2 regions of the Fictibacillus sp. B-59209 genome follow, and region 2 is predicted to be linked to the other one. Evidence: a T-box and tRNA genes for the amino acid it is inferred to sense, from the RefSeq annotation. Region 2 holds a T-box; the other holds one or more tRNA genes.
The links. The T-box of region 2 lies ahead of trpS (tryptophan--tRNA ligase). A T-box ahead of a tRNA ligase gene usually reads a tRNA of that ligase, here a tRNA-Trp.
Positions count from the first base shown of each region.

Region 1: it encodes a tRNA-Trp, which carries the amino acid that the T-box ahead of trpS (tryptophan--tRNA ligase) is inferred to sense. The anticodon was not compared.

Region 1 covers NZ_JARMMC010000010.1:223-8,523, reverse strand. The annotation lists gene queG (tRNA epoxyqueuosine(34) reductase QueG) at 1-1,039, opposite strand, end outside; gene P4361_RS07485 (B3/B4 domain-containing protein) at 1,124-1,786, shown strand; gene P4361_RS07480 (YhgE/Pip domain-containing protein) at 1,898-4,693, opposite strand; gene P4361_RS07475 (APC family permease) at 4,909-6,543, opposite strand; tRNA gene P4361_RS07470 (tRNA-Leu) at 6,891-6,975, opposite strand; tRNA gene P4361_RS07465 (tRNA-Leu) at 7,015-7,103, opposite strand; tRNA gene P4361_RS07460 (tRNA-Cys) at 7,121-7,195, opposite strand; tRNA gene P4361_RS07455 (tRNA-Gly) at 7,215-7,289, opposite strand; tRNA gene P4361_RS07450 (tRNA-Gln) at 7,295-7,369, opposite strand; tRNA gene P4361_RS07445 (tRNA-His) at 7,375-7,450, opposite strand; tRNA gene P4361_RS07440 (tRNA-Trp) at 7,455-7,528, opposite strand; tRNA gene P4361_RS07435 (tRNA-Tyr) at 7,558-7,641, opposite strand; tRNA gene P4361_RS07430 (tRNA-Thr) at 7,720-7,795, opposite strand; tRNA gene P4361_RS07425 (tRNA-Phe) at 7,804-7,879, opposite strand; tRNA gene P4361_RS07420 (tRNA-Asp) at 7,884-7,959, opposite strand; tRNA gene P4361_RS07415 (tRNA-Met) at 7,964-8,040, opposite strand; tRNA gene P4361_RS07410 (tRNA-Val) at 8,133-8,208, opposite strand; tRNA gene P4361_RS07405 (tRNA-Glu) at 8,232-8,301, opposite strand, start outside.
Region 2 covers NZ_JARMMC010000018.1:445,652-453,952, reverse strand. The annotation lists gene trpS (tryptophan--tRNA ligase) at 19-1,008, opposite strand; T-box leader at 1,066-1,296, opposite strand; gene P4361_RS15155 (DUF3899 domain-containing protein) at 1,324-1,692, opposite strand; gene P4361_RS15150 (peptide ABC transporter substrate-binding protein) at 2,111-3,799, shown strand; gene opp3b (oligopeptide ABC transporter permease) at 3,996-4,925, shown strand; gene opp3C (oligopeptide ABC transporter permease) at 4,931-5,944, shown strand; gene P4361_RS15135 (ABC transporter ATP-binding protein) at 5,956-6,975, shown strand; gene P4361_RS15130 (ABC transporter ATP-binding protein) at 6,975-7,976, shown strand; gene P4361_RS15125 (DegV family protein) at 8,065-8,301, shown strand, end outside.

The DNA.
Region 1 (8,301 bases), on a different contig from region 2:
TCACTGCCCCTATTTTCCCTAGAGCCCAGGCCGCTGTTCCCCTAATTACTGGTCTAGGGTCTTCATTCATCAGCTGGACGAGTTCATCTGCAGCTGATTCATCTTTAAAATGAGCAAGAGCAAGAATAGCATTTCGCTGGATCGGTTTTTTCCCTCTCCATGAGCCGGAGACATGGCCGAACTTTTCCTTGAACTCCCGGTTGCTCATATGAAGGATCGGCTTTAATAAAGGCTTCGCTATCTCAGGATCCGGTTCCATCTCCTGATGAAGATGGAAATCCTTCCCCTTATTTTTCGGACATACCGTCTGGCAGGTATCACAGCCATATAAACGGTTTCCTATTTTTTCACGGTATTGGTCAGGAAGAAAATCCTTCGTTTGTGTTAAGAAAGCAATACATTTATTGGAGTCCAGCTGTCCTCCCTGTACAAGGGCTCCAGTTGGGCATGCATCGATACAAATCGTGCAATCTCCGCATTGATCGGTAATCGGTGTATCGGGAGGAAGGTATACGGTAGTCAGCAATTCGCCTAGATACACATAAGAGCCGAATTCCGGTGTGATGGTGGAACAATTCTTTGCACTCCATCCAATTCCCGCACGCTCTGCAGCAGCACGATCGGACAATTCCCCGGTATCGACCATTGACATCACCTCTGCCTCCGGAACCTTTTCTGCAATAAAGGCCTCTAACAGCCGGAGCTTCCCACGCAAGATGTGGTGATAATCCACTCCCCAGGATGCCCTGCAGAAAATCCCTCTGCGTGCACCTTTTACACTTCGGGGAGCATCTTTCATTTTTGAAGGATAAGCTAGAGCGATGGATATAATGGTATGTGCACCTTCCATCAAAAGCTGAGGGTTCGTTCTCTTTTCAATGTCTTCTTCTTCAAACCCTGATTGATAACCGAGCTCCTGCTGCTGGATAAGCCTTTCCTTCAATTCAGTAAAAACATCTGAAGAAGCAAATCCAATTTTGTCGATACCAATTGATTTACTATATGCAATAAGCTCTTCTTTAAACTGGGCGCCTGTCATAACTGTACCTCCTTTCTCCATAAAAGGATTTCTTCATCTATGGTAAACTATCTATAAAATACATTGATAAGCCAAGGTGATCTGATGATAAAACTAGCAGAGGATATTAAAAAGCTTGTCCCTTCCTTTAAACTGGGAACAATACTATATCATGATATCGTGATTGGAGAATCACCGCAAATGCTAAAGGGCAGATTCCAATTATTTCTTGAATCGCTGAAATTGGATGCTGAGCAGCTCAGTGTATCTGACAACCCCGGGGTTCAGGAATGGAGAAAAACCTTCAAGGCGCTTTCCATGGATCCCTCCAGATACAGACCTTCTGCAGAAGCCCTGCTTCGAAGAGTTTATAGCGGAAAGGACATAGGTTTGGTCAATTCAGCGGTAGACGTTAATAATTTCTTTTCTCTTCAATATGGTGTACCTATCGGGATTTATAATGCAGCAGCGTTAAGCGGTGAGGTTGAAGTAAGGCTTGGCAGTCCTGAGGATCAATACGAGGGATTAAACGGCCGTTTAATGAACATGGAGGGCAAACTGCTATCCTCTGATGCCAACGGCCCGTTTGGCAGTCCAATCGTTGACTCCAAGCGCACAATGACTTCCCCTGATGTGACAAGTGCGCTCCAGATCGTTTACTTGCGCCCTTCCATGTCAACAGAAGAAAGTGCCAAGCTACTGGCTGCGATTGAAAAAATGTTTATCCAGATTCATGGCGGTTCTGCAGAATCTTTTATCGTTCAATAAAAAAAGCGCAGTACTTCATTTAAAACGAAGTACTGCGCTAAAACCTACAACTGCCTTGATTCAATATAGTCCCAAACTTCAAATAATATGACAACCTGTTATATTATTTTTTTATGCTCTCAGTCCTGCTGTGTCATCTTGTGACTTATAACTTCCGCTGCTTATAAGCATGACTGCAAACGCCAGAAGAGCAAATACTGCAAGATAGATAAACAGGACACTTGCATTAAATAAGGCGGTTCCTGGAGCATCCAGAGATAGAACAGACTTAAATCCTGCAATGCTGTACCTAAACGGCAGGAACTCACTTAAAGTCCGCATATTGGCAGGGAGCATGTCAATTGGAAGATTCGCTCCTGTAATGGAAAGCTGGAGCACAACAAATGCCAGTCCAAGAAACCGTCCAATCACTCCGAGTGCAGCAAAGAAGCTGACAATTGCAGAAAATACGATACTAACAAAAATAGCGAATAGAACAAATCCTGCCGGGTTCTCAACGTTTACTGCCAAGACCATAACAACAATGGAAAGCAGCAAAGCTTGAGCAATAGCCAGAACGGATAAATTCATAAACTTTGCACCGAACCAGGCAGCTGCTGATACGTCTTCCGGTCTTTTGAAATTCATGAACATGGACATGATCAAAATTCCGGCAAACAATGCAAGAGTTAATACATAAGGAGCTGTTGAATCACGATAATGCGGATATTTGAACACCTTATCGCTCTTTAATTTCACTGGTGAAGCAAACATGTTGAAATTCTTCTGATCAGGGGTTTTCAGGCTGCTTGTTTTAGCTGCTCCATCTTTCAATCCCGAAGCCAGTTCAGCTGAACCATCATTCAGTTTTTGGGCACCATCATTTAACCGGGTGACACCTGAAGTTAAATCTCCCCATCCTTTTTCCACTGTTGCATTTCCATCACTAACCTGCATCGTTCCTGAATGGATTTTATTTGCACCTGATGTGAGGTCTTTCCACCCTTTATCAACATCCGCGTTTCCATCGCTGACCTGTCCAGACCCGGCATATAGTTTACTTGTACCGTCAGTCAGCTTATGCCATCCTTTATTGACATCGGCATTCCCATCTCTCACCTGGACTTGTCCATCATGGATTTGGGTTGTGGCACCTTTTAGGTCCTTCCATCCTTTATTCACTGAAGCATTTCCGTCTGATATTTGGCCTGCGCCTGCATCTAGCTTCGTAACACCATCCGTCATCGTCCCCCAGCCCTTATTGACGGTTGCGTTGCCGGCTGCAATCTGTGATGTGCCTGCATGAAGGTCACCGACTTTAGTTACCATGGTATTCCAGCCATCTTTAATTTGCTGAGTTCCATTTTTTAATGCTGGCACCTTCTCGTTGAGCAGTCCTACACCATTATCAATAGTTCTTTGGCCTTGAACCAGTTGCTTTATCCCATCTGCAACTGATAAATTACTTGGTACATCATGTTCAGTTAGTGTTGCAGCAATGCCATTTGCACCCTGTTGTAGTTTTTCTAACTTTATCTTATTTTCCGGTTTATTGGCGGCATCAGATAAAGCTTTACCTGTTCCTACGATTTTTTGCAATTTAGGATCATTTTGCAATTCAGGGTGTTCTTTTAAAAATGCCTGTAGATCAGAGGATAATTGCTGCAAGCCCCCTCCTAATGCTTGTGATTGAGCGGTAACATCACCAATGCCAGCTGCAACCTGCTGACTTATAGGCAATACCTTTTCTTTAAGAGCACCTTGTGTCTGTTCTAAACCTTTTAACAGGTCAGATGTTCCTTTTTTAAGGTCAGGTATCTTTTGATTTAGCAAATCTGCACCAGCTGCCAAATCCGCAACACCTTGCTGTTTTTCCTTGAGATTGTCTAGCAGCAATCCTGTCCCCTCATTCGCGGCTTGTGATCCTGCCGCTAAAGCAGCTATGTTTTTTGAGCCGCCTTTTAATGAAGTTAAAAGTTCATCTGTTCCATTTTTAAGAGTCTGTGAGCCGTCAGCAAGACGTTTGATATCTCCCTGCTTAGCAGTCAATGACTGCAGCATTTGTCCTGTGCCTTTTTCCAAATCACTCGTTCCGTCCGCTAGCTTTTTAATATCACCCTGCTTGCTTGTCAAGGATTGAAGCATTTGTCCAAGGCCATTGTTGACCTGCGCCGAGCCATTGGCTAATTTGGTAATATCATTCTGCTTTCCAGACAGGGATTGAAACATCTGCCCTGTTCCTTTTTCAAGTTCTTTCGCTCCTGCAGCAAGTCTGGATATATCGCCTGAGTTATTTGTAAGCGATTCCAAAAGTGTGCCGGTTCCTTTCTGTAAATCAGATGTGCCTCCATTTAGCTTTGAAGAACCATCTGCAGCCGTCTGAAACCCGTCAGACACATCTTTCAGGCTGACAAACATATTGTTCACGTATTTCTCCGTAATCCGGTCTGCCAGCTTTTCCCGGATCTGTGCTGTCGCGCTCTTTGTAACCTGTGCAGCCATAAAGTTTAAACCTTCATTCTGCACATACTTCAATTCCGGTTTTTGAGGATCGGTTGAGAGAACGGTCGTTACCTTCTTAGAGAAATCTTTGGGGATTTCAATGACCATGTAATACTTCAAACTCTTCAACCCGCTTTTCGCCTCATCGGAATCAACAAATTTCCAGCCGAGGTCTTTTCCTTTTTCCAGATCAGCGACTAAATCCTTTCCTGCATTAATCGTCTCCCCATCTGATTCGGCTCCCTGATCGTTGTTAACGACCGCTACCGGCAGGTTTGACAGGTTGTCATATGGCCCCCACCTAGGAGACAAGAGTATCCCGCCGTACACAACAGGTACGAGCAAGGCAATAATGACTGATAACAGCAGCCCTTTTTTCGCTGCCATTCCCGCCATTTCTGCCTTGAACAAACTAAAGACCTTCATCCGCTACTCCCCCATGCTTTAGAATAAAATACAGGTGAAGATGAATGACCATTCACCTATAAGCCTATGTATTCTAATAAATGACAAAAAAATCCTTTCTTTTTATATTGAAAATTAAAAATATTTTTAATTTTCCTGGCAATCGGATAACTCGATGTATTAAAAAGCATAAAAAAAGAAGTGCACCATTTATGCACTTCTTTTTACCGTAATAGTTAACCTGCTTCTTCCCCAGATTCGTTCCCGCGTTTCGTCATTTCTTTAACTCTAACTTGCTCATTCAGTTTAGCTGCTTCGTCTAAATACTCGGTTTGAATCCCGCTTTTTACAGCCCAATAATAAAACACAAGGGCTAAGCATGCAATGAGAACCATATCCCAGCCAAATGGAATGATGTTGGCTCCTCCAAATTTTTCACTTCCCAGGTAGGAGATAAACATCATGCAGATTAAGTAAACAACCATCCAGAGTCCTGCCAGGAAATTCGTTTTGAAACCTTTCCATTTCTTTCTCGCCTGATAATAAAAGTAAATTGGAAGGCCAATCAAAATAAAGAATAGCACCTGTCCAGTCAGCGGCCATCTTGCCCAATACAGCGTTAAAGAGGCAAAGACGAACCCGCATGGTGCGATGATGCTTAGTGCTTTAACACGTAATGGACGATATAGATTCCTGCCTGTCCGTCTTAATGTCATGACGGTAACTGGGCCGGTGATATAAGAGATAAGGGTTGCTACTGAAATTACTTCTGCTAGTACCCCCCAGCCTCTAAAGACAAACAGAAACAGAAAACATACAGCAAGGTTTAAATACATAGCAGGACGAGGCACACGGTAAAAAGGATGAACCTTTCCAAACACTTCTGGTAAATAACCGTTCTTTTCCATTCCGTAGATCATTCTCGCTGTGGTGGCGGTATACGTAGTTCCTGTGCCGGAAGGAGAAATGAATGCATCACAATAAAGTAAAATGACAAGCCAGTTAATGCCCAGTGCAATGGCCAAATCGGCAAATGGCGAATTGAAATTTAAATGATGCCAGCCTTTAGCAATCGTGGCAGGACTGACAGCCCCGATAAAGGCCACTTGCAATAAAATGTAGATAACGGTTGCGATCAGAACAGACCCTACAACTGAAAATGGAATAGTGCGGCCGGGATTCCTTGCCTCACCCGCCATATTAATGGGGCTTTGGAAACCGTTGAACGCGAATACAATCCCTGAAGTAGCTACGGCAGTTAGTACACTTGCCCATCCATAAGGAGCAACACTGTGCCCGGATGTAAAGTTCTCCCCATGAAATCCTACGAAAAGAAGCGCTCCAACCGTGAGTCCAGGAATAACAATTTTAAAAATTGTTATCAGGTTATTTGCTTTGGCAAACAGGCTGACTGCCCAATAGTTCAAAAAAAAGTAAATCAGCATCAATACTGAAGCGATAACCAATCCTTTCCCGGTAAGGGTGCCTTCCGTCACTAACGTGTGCGTCCACCTTGCCCATTTCCACGGCCATGAACTCATATATTGCACAGAGGCGATTGCTTCAACAGGAATAACAGAAACAATGGCAATCCAATTGGACCAGGCTGCAAGAAATCCTACAAACGATCCATGAGAATACTGTGTGTATTTCACCATACCTCCGGCTTCAGGAAACATGGCGCCTAATTCAATATAAGAAAGCGCTATAAATAAAATAACGATCATGCCGATGATCCAGGAAAAAACAGCGGCTGGACCGGCGATTTGTGCAGCTCTCCATGCCCCAAATAACCAGCCGGATCCAATGATCGATCCGAGCCCGACCATGGTCAGGGCAAAAGTTCCCATCTTTCGTTGCAAATCACTCATTCATGAAACTCCCTTCCAAAACTGTCTGTTTAAAGATAATATTCCTTTGTCGTTACTGTGAATCCCATAGAGGAATACTGAATATGATTACCGACAGCCTTCTATCTACAAATTTCGCCTTTTTTTTACATTTGTTTAGGGTAGAGCACATAATTGGCAAAGTGTTCATTCTTTCGTGAACAATTTGAGAGTGGAATAGTATTAGGCGCCAAATGCACGTATATTAGTATGCGATAATGTAATGGAGAAAAAACGTATATCTCTGCGTACTGAAAAGTATAAAGAAAAAAAAACGTTCCTTGCACTGTGCAAGGAACGTCTATATTTAACGTTATTATGTTATGTAATGGTACCGGTGGTCGGGGTCGAACCGACACTCCCAAGGGAACACGATTTTGAGTCGTGCGCGTCTGCCAATTCCGCCACACCGGCATGCAATTAATCATTAGGCAGTTAAGTTATAAAATATTATGGTGCCGAGGGCCGGACTCGAACCGGCACGATAGTCACCTACCGCAGGATTTTAAGTCCTGTGTGTCTGCCAATTCCACCACCCCGGCGCTGGGGAATTATGTAGTGGAGGCGGCAACCGGATTCGAACCGGTGGATAAGGGTTTTGCAGACCCTGGCCTTACCACTTGGCTATGCCGCCAGAAACAAACAAGATAATATGGAGCGGAAGACGGGATTCGAACCCGCGACCCCAACCTTGGCAAGGTTGTATTCTACCACTGAACTACTTCCGCATTGATGGCTGGGCTAGCAGGATTCGAACCTACGAGTGACGGAGTCAAAGTCCGTTGCCTTACCACTTGGCTATAGCCCATCATATGGGGCGACTGATGGGAATTGAACCCACGAATGCCGGAATCACAATCCGGTGCGTTAACCACTTCGCCACAATCGCCACATGGCAGGGGCAGTAGGAATTGAACCCACACCAAAGGTTTTGGAGACCTTCGTTCTACCTTTAAACTATGCCCCTAAATTGTTAATGTGCAACTAAAATTTAGATGGTGGAGGGGGACGGATTCGAACCGCCGAACCCAAAGGAGCGGATTTACAGTCCGCCGCGTTTAGCCACTTCGCTACCCCTCCATGAGAGACAAATCCTATTTTAATACAAATTCATCTATTCTTCAAGAAGAAATTTCTTACAGTTCTTGAAAAGAAAAGTGGTGCCGGCTAGAGGACTTGAACCCCCAACCTACTGATTACAAGTCAGTTGCTCTACCAATTGAGCTAAACCGGCAAAAAAAATGGTGGCTCGAGACGGAATCGAACCGCCGACACGAGGATTTTCAGTCCTCTGCTCTACCGACTGAGCTATCGAGCCAAAATGGCGGACCCGACCGGGGTCGAACCGGCGATCTCCTGCGTGACAGGCAGGCATGTTAACCACTACACCACGAGTCCATTTTGGTTGCGGGGACAGGATTTGAACCTGCGACCTTTGGGTTATGAGCCCAACGAGCTACCAGACTGCTCCACCCCGCGATAATATTAAGCTTACGGACGATATGTCCGAGTTAATGACTGTCTCTTCCTCTACAAGCAAATTCTTGAATGTAGAAAAAGTTAAGTATTAATGGTGGAGGATGACGGGTTCGAACCGCCGACCCCCTGCTTGTAAGGCAGGTGCTCTCCCAGCTGAGCTAATCCTCCGAAAAAGTTATATGTATAAAAAATGGTGACCCGTACGGGATTCGAACCCGTGTTACCGCCGTGAAAGGGCGGTGTCTTAACCGCTTGACCAAC
Region 2 (8,301 bases):
CTTCACGTGTTCCGGGTTTTACACTCGTTTTCTGGCCAAGCCCATTGCACGCTCTGCTTTATTCAGCATTTTGTTTGCTGCCCGGTTGGCTTTTTCTGCCCCTTGGTCAAGGATTTGATCAAGTTCATCAGATTCGATGAGGCTGAAATACCGGTCTTGAATCGGTTGTAAACGTTCAATGATCGCTTTAGCTGTGCCTTCTTTAAAATCTCCGTAACCTTTTCCTTCATATTTGGTCTCCAACTCGGAAATGGACTCTCCGGAACAAAGAGAGTAGATTGTCAAGAGATTTGAGATTCCTGGCTTATTCTCTTTATCAAACCTAACGATACCTTCTGAATCAGTTGTCGCACGCTTGATCTTTTTTGTGATGACCGCTTCATTATCTAAAATAGAGATGAAGGCATTCACGTTCGGGTCTGATTTGCTCATTTTTTTAACCGGATCAACGAGGGACATGATTCTCGCACCGACTTTGGGAATTCGAGGCTCAGGAATCGTAAAGATCTCACGGTACTTTTTATTAAAACGTTCTGCAAGATCTCTTGTAAGCTCAATGTGCTGTTTCTGATCATCCCCAACAGGAACTAGTTCAGTTCCATACAGCAGGATATCAGCAGCCATCAGCGGCGGGTATGTCAGCAACCCTGCAGAAACAGCATCTTTTCCTTTGGATTTGTCTTTAAATTGAGTCATACGTTCAAGTTCTCCAATATAAGCGATACACTGTAATATCCATCCCATCTTCGTATGAGCAGGAACCTCCGACTGAATGAATAGTGTAGACTTCTCCGGGTCAATTCCAACAGCCAGGTATAGGGCGGCAAGGCTGCGGCTGTTCTTTTTCAGCTGGACCGGGTCTTGCGGAACTGTAATTGCATGCTGGTTTACCACACAGAAGTAACAGTGGTTATCTTCCTGATAGTTTACAAAGTGCTGCAGTGCTCCTAAATAGTTGCCAAGTGTGATCGTACCGCTTGGCTGTATGCCTGAAAATATAGTTGCCATAAAATATCCTTCTCCTTTTACTTCAAAATCAATACAAAAAGGCCCATCCATCCCATTAAAAGGGACGAATGGACCGCGGTGCCACCCTTACTTATTCATAAAGAATCTCTCAAAGCCGTACTGTCATACGGTGACCATTCTATCGTGCGGACAAACACGCCTGTTCCTACTGTAAGTTCAGACAGGAGCTCAAAAGCCCATTCCATGCTTATTCACTGCCTGTTTACACCACACACAGGCTCTCTGAGAGCTTCAAAAACATGTACTTTTCTTTATCATCGCCAAGATCATTCAATTAAAATAAGTATAGTAAATTTAAGACAGAATTGCAACCAGGCTAGAGACCACAAACAGAAAAAGACCCGAAGAGAGGAGCGGAAAAACAAATTCTCCTGATACTCTTTCTGAAAGATAGAAGTTCGATTCGGTTTCATGGCTGCTTGCATACTCTGCAGACTTAGAGAAACTCTTCATAACTTTTTTCAGTGTCCTGGAAAACAGATCGAATAATCCTCCCCTGATGACAAAAAGGGTTAAGCCAATTAAAAGGAGGGCGAGGGAAACCATGAAAAGGTTGTTCACTAAATGAATGAGGTGGATCTTTTTTTCAGAGACAAGCTCTATAATGAGCGAAAGTATTATGGATCCCGCGGTTAATAACAATGAGGAAGTCAAGCGTGACATCAAATTTCTCCAATCTGAAAAATTCAAGTTTGTTTTATACATTTTAACATGAAAATTCACGAATGAAGTAATACTTTTTACCTAGTAAATCCCCCTGTCGATCTTCTTGAAGTGAGCTTTTTGATTCAAAACAGCGGGAGAGCGAAAAAAATTTGGGGTAATAAAGGAGGATATATCACCAAATATTCTGGAAATTACTGTCTTAAAAACAGAAAGAAAACGACGGACAATAATAGGTCTTTATTCCTATTTTTTGTTAATAAAACGTAAATATTATGGGCTTTTTGTAAAAGTCGTAAAAAAAAGTATATGCATAATAGTTAGAAAACTTGTATAATACGGTTGTGGGCAAAATGTCTGATAATTCACGAAGCTTTGGTCCACTAATTAGGTAAACAGAAAAAGGGGAGGTCAATTCATGAAGAAGTCAAAATGGTCGTTACTTCTAACGATCGTGCTCGTATTGAGCGTCTTCCTTTCTGCGTGTAGCGGAAAGAACGGTAAAGATGACAAAGCAAATGGCAATGCATCTGAAGGTAATGGAAGCTCATCTAAAGAAAAGGTGCTTAACCTGTTAGACTCATCAGAAATTCCGTACCTTGATAACATCATGGCGGATGACTCTGTATCTCTAAACGTTGCAAACAACGTTTACGAAGGTCTTTACACTTTAGATGACAAAGATCAGCCAGTCCTTTCTGGTGCTGCTGAAGAGCCGCAAGAAAAAGACGGCGGTAAAACATGGGTATTCAAACTTCGTGATGACGCTGTTTGGAGCAACGGTGAAAAAGTAACAGCAAATGATTATGTATTTGCTTGGAGAAAAGCTGTAGCGAAAGAAACAGCTACTCAATACTCTTTCATTTATCAAGTAGCAGGTATCCTGAATGCAGATAAAATACTTAACCCTGAAGACAAAATGTACAACAAAACAGATCAGCTTGGCGTTAAAGCAATTGACGATCACACGCTAGAAGTTAAATTTGCAGCTGACCCTGCATCAAAACCTTACACTAAAGCGGTTCTTTCATTCCCTACTTTCTATCCGCAAAATGAAGCTTTCGTTAAAAAACAAGGCAAAGAGTTTGCTCTTGAAGCAGACAAAGCGCTTTATAACGGCCCTTACACTCTTTCTAAATGGGAGCATGAAAAAGGCTGGCAGTTGAAAAAGAACCCTAAATATTGGGACAAGAACAACGTAAAAGTTGACACAATCAACGTAAACGTAGTTAAAGAAGAAGCAACTCGCATCAACCTGTTTGAAACTGGAAAAGCAGACCGTACTACCATTTCTGCTGAGTACGTGGATCAATACAAAGACAAGAAAGATATTTTCAGTACTGTTCCTGAATCAACATTATTCTTCTTGCGTATGAACCAAAAGAACAAAGCGTTGGCTAATGAAAACATCCGTCACGCAATAGATATGGGCTGGGACAAAAAACAGCTTACTGACGTTCTTTTAAACAATGGATCTGTTCCTGCTTACTTCCTAGTTCCTTCTAAGTTCGTTAACGGTCCAGATGGATCTGACTTCCGTGAGAAGTATGGCGACCTTAATAAAGGCGATGCTAAAAAGGCAAAAGAACTTTGGGAAAAAGGCTTGAAAGAGCTTGGAACAAAGAAAGTAGATCTTACTCTACTTAACTATGACAGCGATACAGCACAAAAAGATGCGCAGTTCATCAAAAACCAACTTGAGAAAAACCTTCCTGGTCTATCTCTAAAAATTAAGCCACAACCATTCAAACAAAAACTTAAGCTTGAAGAGAAACTTGATTACGATATCTCTTATGCTGGTTGGGGACCTGACTATCCAGATCCAATGACATTCGTAGATATGTTCGTAACTAATAGTCCTCATAACGAAATGGCTTACTCAAACAAAAATTATGACGAACTAATCAAAAAAGCTTCATCTGAAACAGACCTTAAAAAGCGTTGGGCTATGATGCAAGACGCTGAGAAAATCTTGATTCAGGATGATGCTGCAATCAGCCCAATGTACCAACGTGGTCTTGCTTACATCACTAAGCCAAACCTTAAAAACGTAGTAAACCACTCATTTGGCGGAGATTTCAGCTATAAAAACTGGGATGTTAAGTAAAAAATAATATTAAATGGTTAAATAGCTATACGCGGAGAGTATATGTCAGTAAGCCATATACTCTCCTTTTAACTGCAAAATTCTCACTAGTTGAAATTTGTCGAACTTTCAAATAAAACTATTGTAGGATATTGTAATCTCAACTATTATAGATATATAGGTATATAGCTGGGGTTTATTATTAGGAGGTGCAATAGTGGTTCGTTTTGTACTCAAACGCATGGTTTACATGTTGATCACACTATTTATTATTTCTTCATTTACGTTTTTCTTAATGAAGCTGCTGCCAGGTTCTCCGTTTAACAACGAGGAAAAATTGACAGCAGAGCAAAAAGTTATCTTGAATGAAAAATACGGGCTGAATGATCCGATTCCTGTACAGTACTTTAACTATATGAGCAATCTCGTAAAAGGGGACGCGGGTGTTTCCTTCCAGTATGACAACCGGCCTGTATCCACTATGATTACAGAGAGAATTGGGCCTTCTGCTGTTCTGGGTGTTGAAGCAACTATTTTTGGAACGATTATCGGATTGATCTTAGGAATTGCCGCTGCATTAAAGCAAAATTCGGCGATTGATTACGTTTCTTCACTATTTGCTGTATTAGGGATATCCATTCCTTCATTTGTATTTGCCGGTGTTCTTCAATATTACGTGGGAGTTAAGCTAGATTGGCTGCCCGTAGCCCTTTGGGATGGTCCGAAATATCATGTTCTGCCAGCACTTTCGTTATCGGTTTTTGTAATAGCAACAGTTGCGAGGTTCATGAGAACGGAAATGCTAGAAGTGTTGGGACAAGATTATATTACAACTGCTAAATCCAAAGGTTTAAAAAATATTGTTGTTATTTGGAAACACACGATTAGAAATGCAATGATTCCGGTAGTAACTATTTTAGGGCCTCTTGCCATCAACCTGATCACAGGTACGCTGATCATCGAACGAATTTTTGCAGTGCCTGGCCTGGGATACCAATTCGTAGGTTCGATCACACTTAATGATTATCCGGTAATTATGGCAACTACCATTTTTTATAGTGTATGTTTCATTGTAGTCATTTTAATTGTTGACATTTTGTACGGAATTATTGACCCGAGAATCAGGGTTGCAGGAGGCAAGGAATAATGAGCATGCGTGAAAAACAACTTAACAATGATTTGTTCCAGCCTGCGGTGATCTCTGCGGAAGCTTCTGAAAAAATAACGAAAGAGAGCACTTCCTTTTGGCAGGATGCCAGAAGACGTTTGTTTGAAAACAAGGGAGCTGTTGCTGGGCTTATCATCATCGTAGCTATTCTCCTTTTTGCCTTTTTAGGTCCAGTTATGAGTCATAACGGCTTTGATGATCAAGACACAAGCAGAACCAATTTGCCGCCGCGTATTCCTTTACTTGAAAAGGTAAGCTTCCTTGGTGTTGATGGTGTGGACATCCGAGGCGTCGATCAGTATAAAATGAAAAACCAGACAAAAAATTACTACTGGTTTGGAACGGACGCTCTGGGCCGGGATCAGTTCGTAAGAATATGGAAAGGGACACAGATTTCTCTTTACATCGCATTCTTAGCTGCAGCCATTGACATGATTATTGGTGTAGCTTATGGAGCCATTTCAGGTTTCTTTGGCGGACGAACGGATAATATTATGCAGAGGATTATTGAGATCGTAGTCGGTATCCCCAACTTAATCGTCATTATCCTTTTCATTCTAATTCTTGATCCAGGTATTTTATCCATCACAATGGCATTGGTTATTACAGGCTGGACAACAATGGCCCGTATTGTACGTGGACAGATCTTAAAATTGAAAAACCAGGAATTTGTAATGGCATCAAAATCATTGGGGGCAACAAGTTCCCGTATTTTGACAAAGCACATGTTCCCGAATATTTTGGGTGCGATCATCATTACATCCATGTTTACTATTCCTAACGCTATTTTCTTTGAAGCATTCCTAAGCTTTATCGGACTTGGACTTGCTCCTCCAACAGCTTCTCTAGGGTCATTAGTAAACGAAGGATTTAAATCATTACAGATCTATCCTCACCTAGTAATGTACCCGGCTGTCATTATCTCGTTGATCATGATCAGCTTTAACCTATTGGGTGACGGATTACGTGATGCTCTGGATCCTAAGATGCGTAAATAGGGGGAGAAAATATGAAGAATATATTAGAACTTAACAATCTTAATGTCTCCTTTCATACATTTGCAGGAGAAGTAAAAGCGGTTCGCGGGGTAAGTCTGCATCTTGAAAAGGGTGAGTCCCTTGCGATAGTAGGAGAATCCGGATCAGGTAAATCTGTTACTTCGAAAGCAATCATGCGATTATTGCCTGAAAAAACGAGTGAGATTAAGGAAGGCCAAATCTTTTTTGAAGGAAAAGATCTAGTGAAGCTCTCCAACCGCGAGATGGAGAAAATCCGTGGCTCTGAGATTTCTATGATTTTCCAGGATCCGATGACTTCCCTAAACCCGACGATGACAGTCGGGAAGCAAATCATGGAAGGTCTTCGCAAGCATCAGAACTTGTCTAAGAGCGAAGCGAAAGAAAGAGCAATCAATCTCTTAAAGCTTGTAGGAATTCCAAATCCGGAACTCCGCATTACAGAATATCCTCACCAATTCTCTGGTGGGATGAGACAGCGTGTGGTCATCGCCATCGCGCTTGCGTGTAACCCAAAAGTATTAATCGCCGATGAGCCAACAACGGCACTTGATGTTACGATTCAGGCACAGATCCTTGATTTAATGAGAGATCTGCAGCAAAAGACCGGAACAGCTATTATTCTGATTACCCATGATCTTGGTGTAGTAGCCAATCTTTCACAAAGGGTCGCGGTAATGTACGGTGGAACGATTGTTGAAACAGGTACAACGGATGAAGTGTTCTACAATCCTAAACATCCTTACACTTGGGGATTACTATCCTCCATGCCAAAGTTAAACACGAACGACAAAGAATTGCTGGCGATTCCTGGTACGCCGCCAAACTTGCTTAATCCGCCGAAAGGCTGCCCGTTTGCTGCACGCTGCCCTTATGCGATGCAGGTTTGTGTGGACCATATGCCGGATGCCTCAGACGTTACTTCAACTCATAAATCGGCTTGCTGGCTGCTGGATGAGCGTGCGCCTAAGGTAGAACCGCCTGAAGCTGCATTAGTAGGAGGTGCCCGTTAATGGCAGTTGTAGAAAGAGAGAAGTTATTAGAAGTCAAGAACCTGAAAAAGCATTTTAGAGTTGGCAAGAATGCTGTGTTAAAAGCAGTTGACGATGTCAGCTTTGATATATATAAAGGTGAAACACTCGGACTTGTTGGAGAATCCGGCTGCGGAAAATCTACGACTGGAAGAACGATTATTCGTCTATACGATGCTACAGACGGCAATGTCGCTTATGAAGGTGTTGATGTTCATGGCAAAAAGTCCGGTAAAGAATTAAAATCCTTTAACCGCAAGATGCAAATGATCTTCCAGGATCCCTATGCATCCTTAAATCCAAGGATGACGATCAAAGATATTATTGCCGAGGGAATAGATATCCACGGTCTGGCAAAGAACGATAAGGAACGTATGGAGCGTGTTTACGAGCTTCTTGAAACGGTAGGGCTGAACCGTGCACATGCCAGCCGTTACCCGCATGAATTCTCAGGCGGACAGCGTCAGCGTATCGGTATTGCCCGTGCCCTTGCAGTGGATCCTGATTTTATCATCGCTGACGAACCGATCTCAGCGTTGGACGTATCCATTCAGGCGCAGGTTGTAAACCTGCTTATGAAACTCCAAAAAGAACGCGGACTAACGTATTTATTCATCGCCCATGATCTTTCCATGGTTAAACATATTTCCGACCGCGTGGGTGTTATGTATCTTGGAAACATAGTTGAGCTTGCGGACAGTGATGAGCTTTATGAAGAGCCTCTGCATCCGTATACTCAAGCGCTTCTTTCAGCCATTCCTGTTCCGGATCCTGAAGTAGAACGAAGCCGCGAGCGAATCATTCTTGAAGGTGATATTCCGAGCCCAATCAGCCCGCCAAGCGGATGCCGTTTCCGTACGCGCTGTCCGCATGCAATGGATGTTTGCGCAAGTACAGTTCCTAAATGGCAGGAAGCAAGAGAAGGCCACTGGGTAGCTTGCCATCTTTATGACAATGAATTGAACAATGAGAATAAACAGTAACAAATGACGCGATCTCCTGTATATCAGGAGGTCGTTTTATGATATGTTTAAGGAGGGTTATAAGGATTATTTGAAACGAGGTAATTGAATGAATATCACTTTTATTCTGGATAGTGCAAGCGACTACTGTGTAGATCATCATACATTATCCGTCCCTTTTGTCATTGTTCCGCTTAATATTACTTTTAAAGACGGTCATTTTTTAGATGGGGTCGATATCAGTATGGATGAATTTTACGAGCGGATGGCAAGAGAGGAGAATCTTCCTAAGACAAGCCAGCCATCTCCACAGGCTTTCTATAATGCTTTTCATTCTGAACTTGAA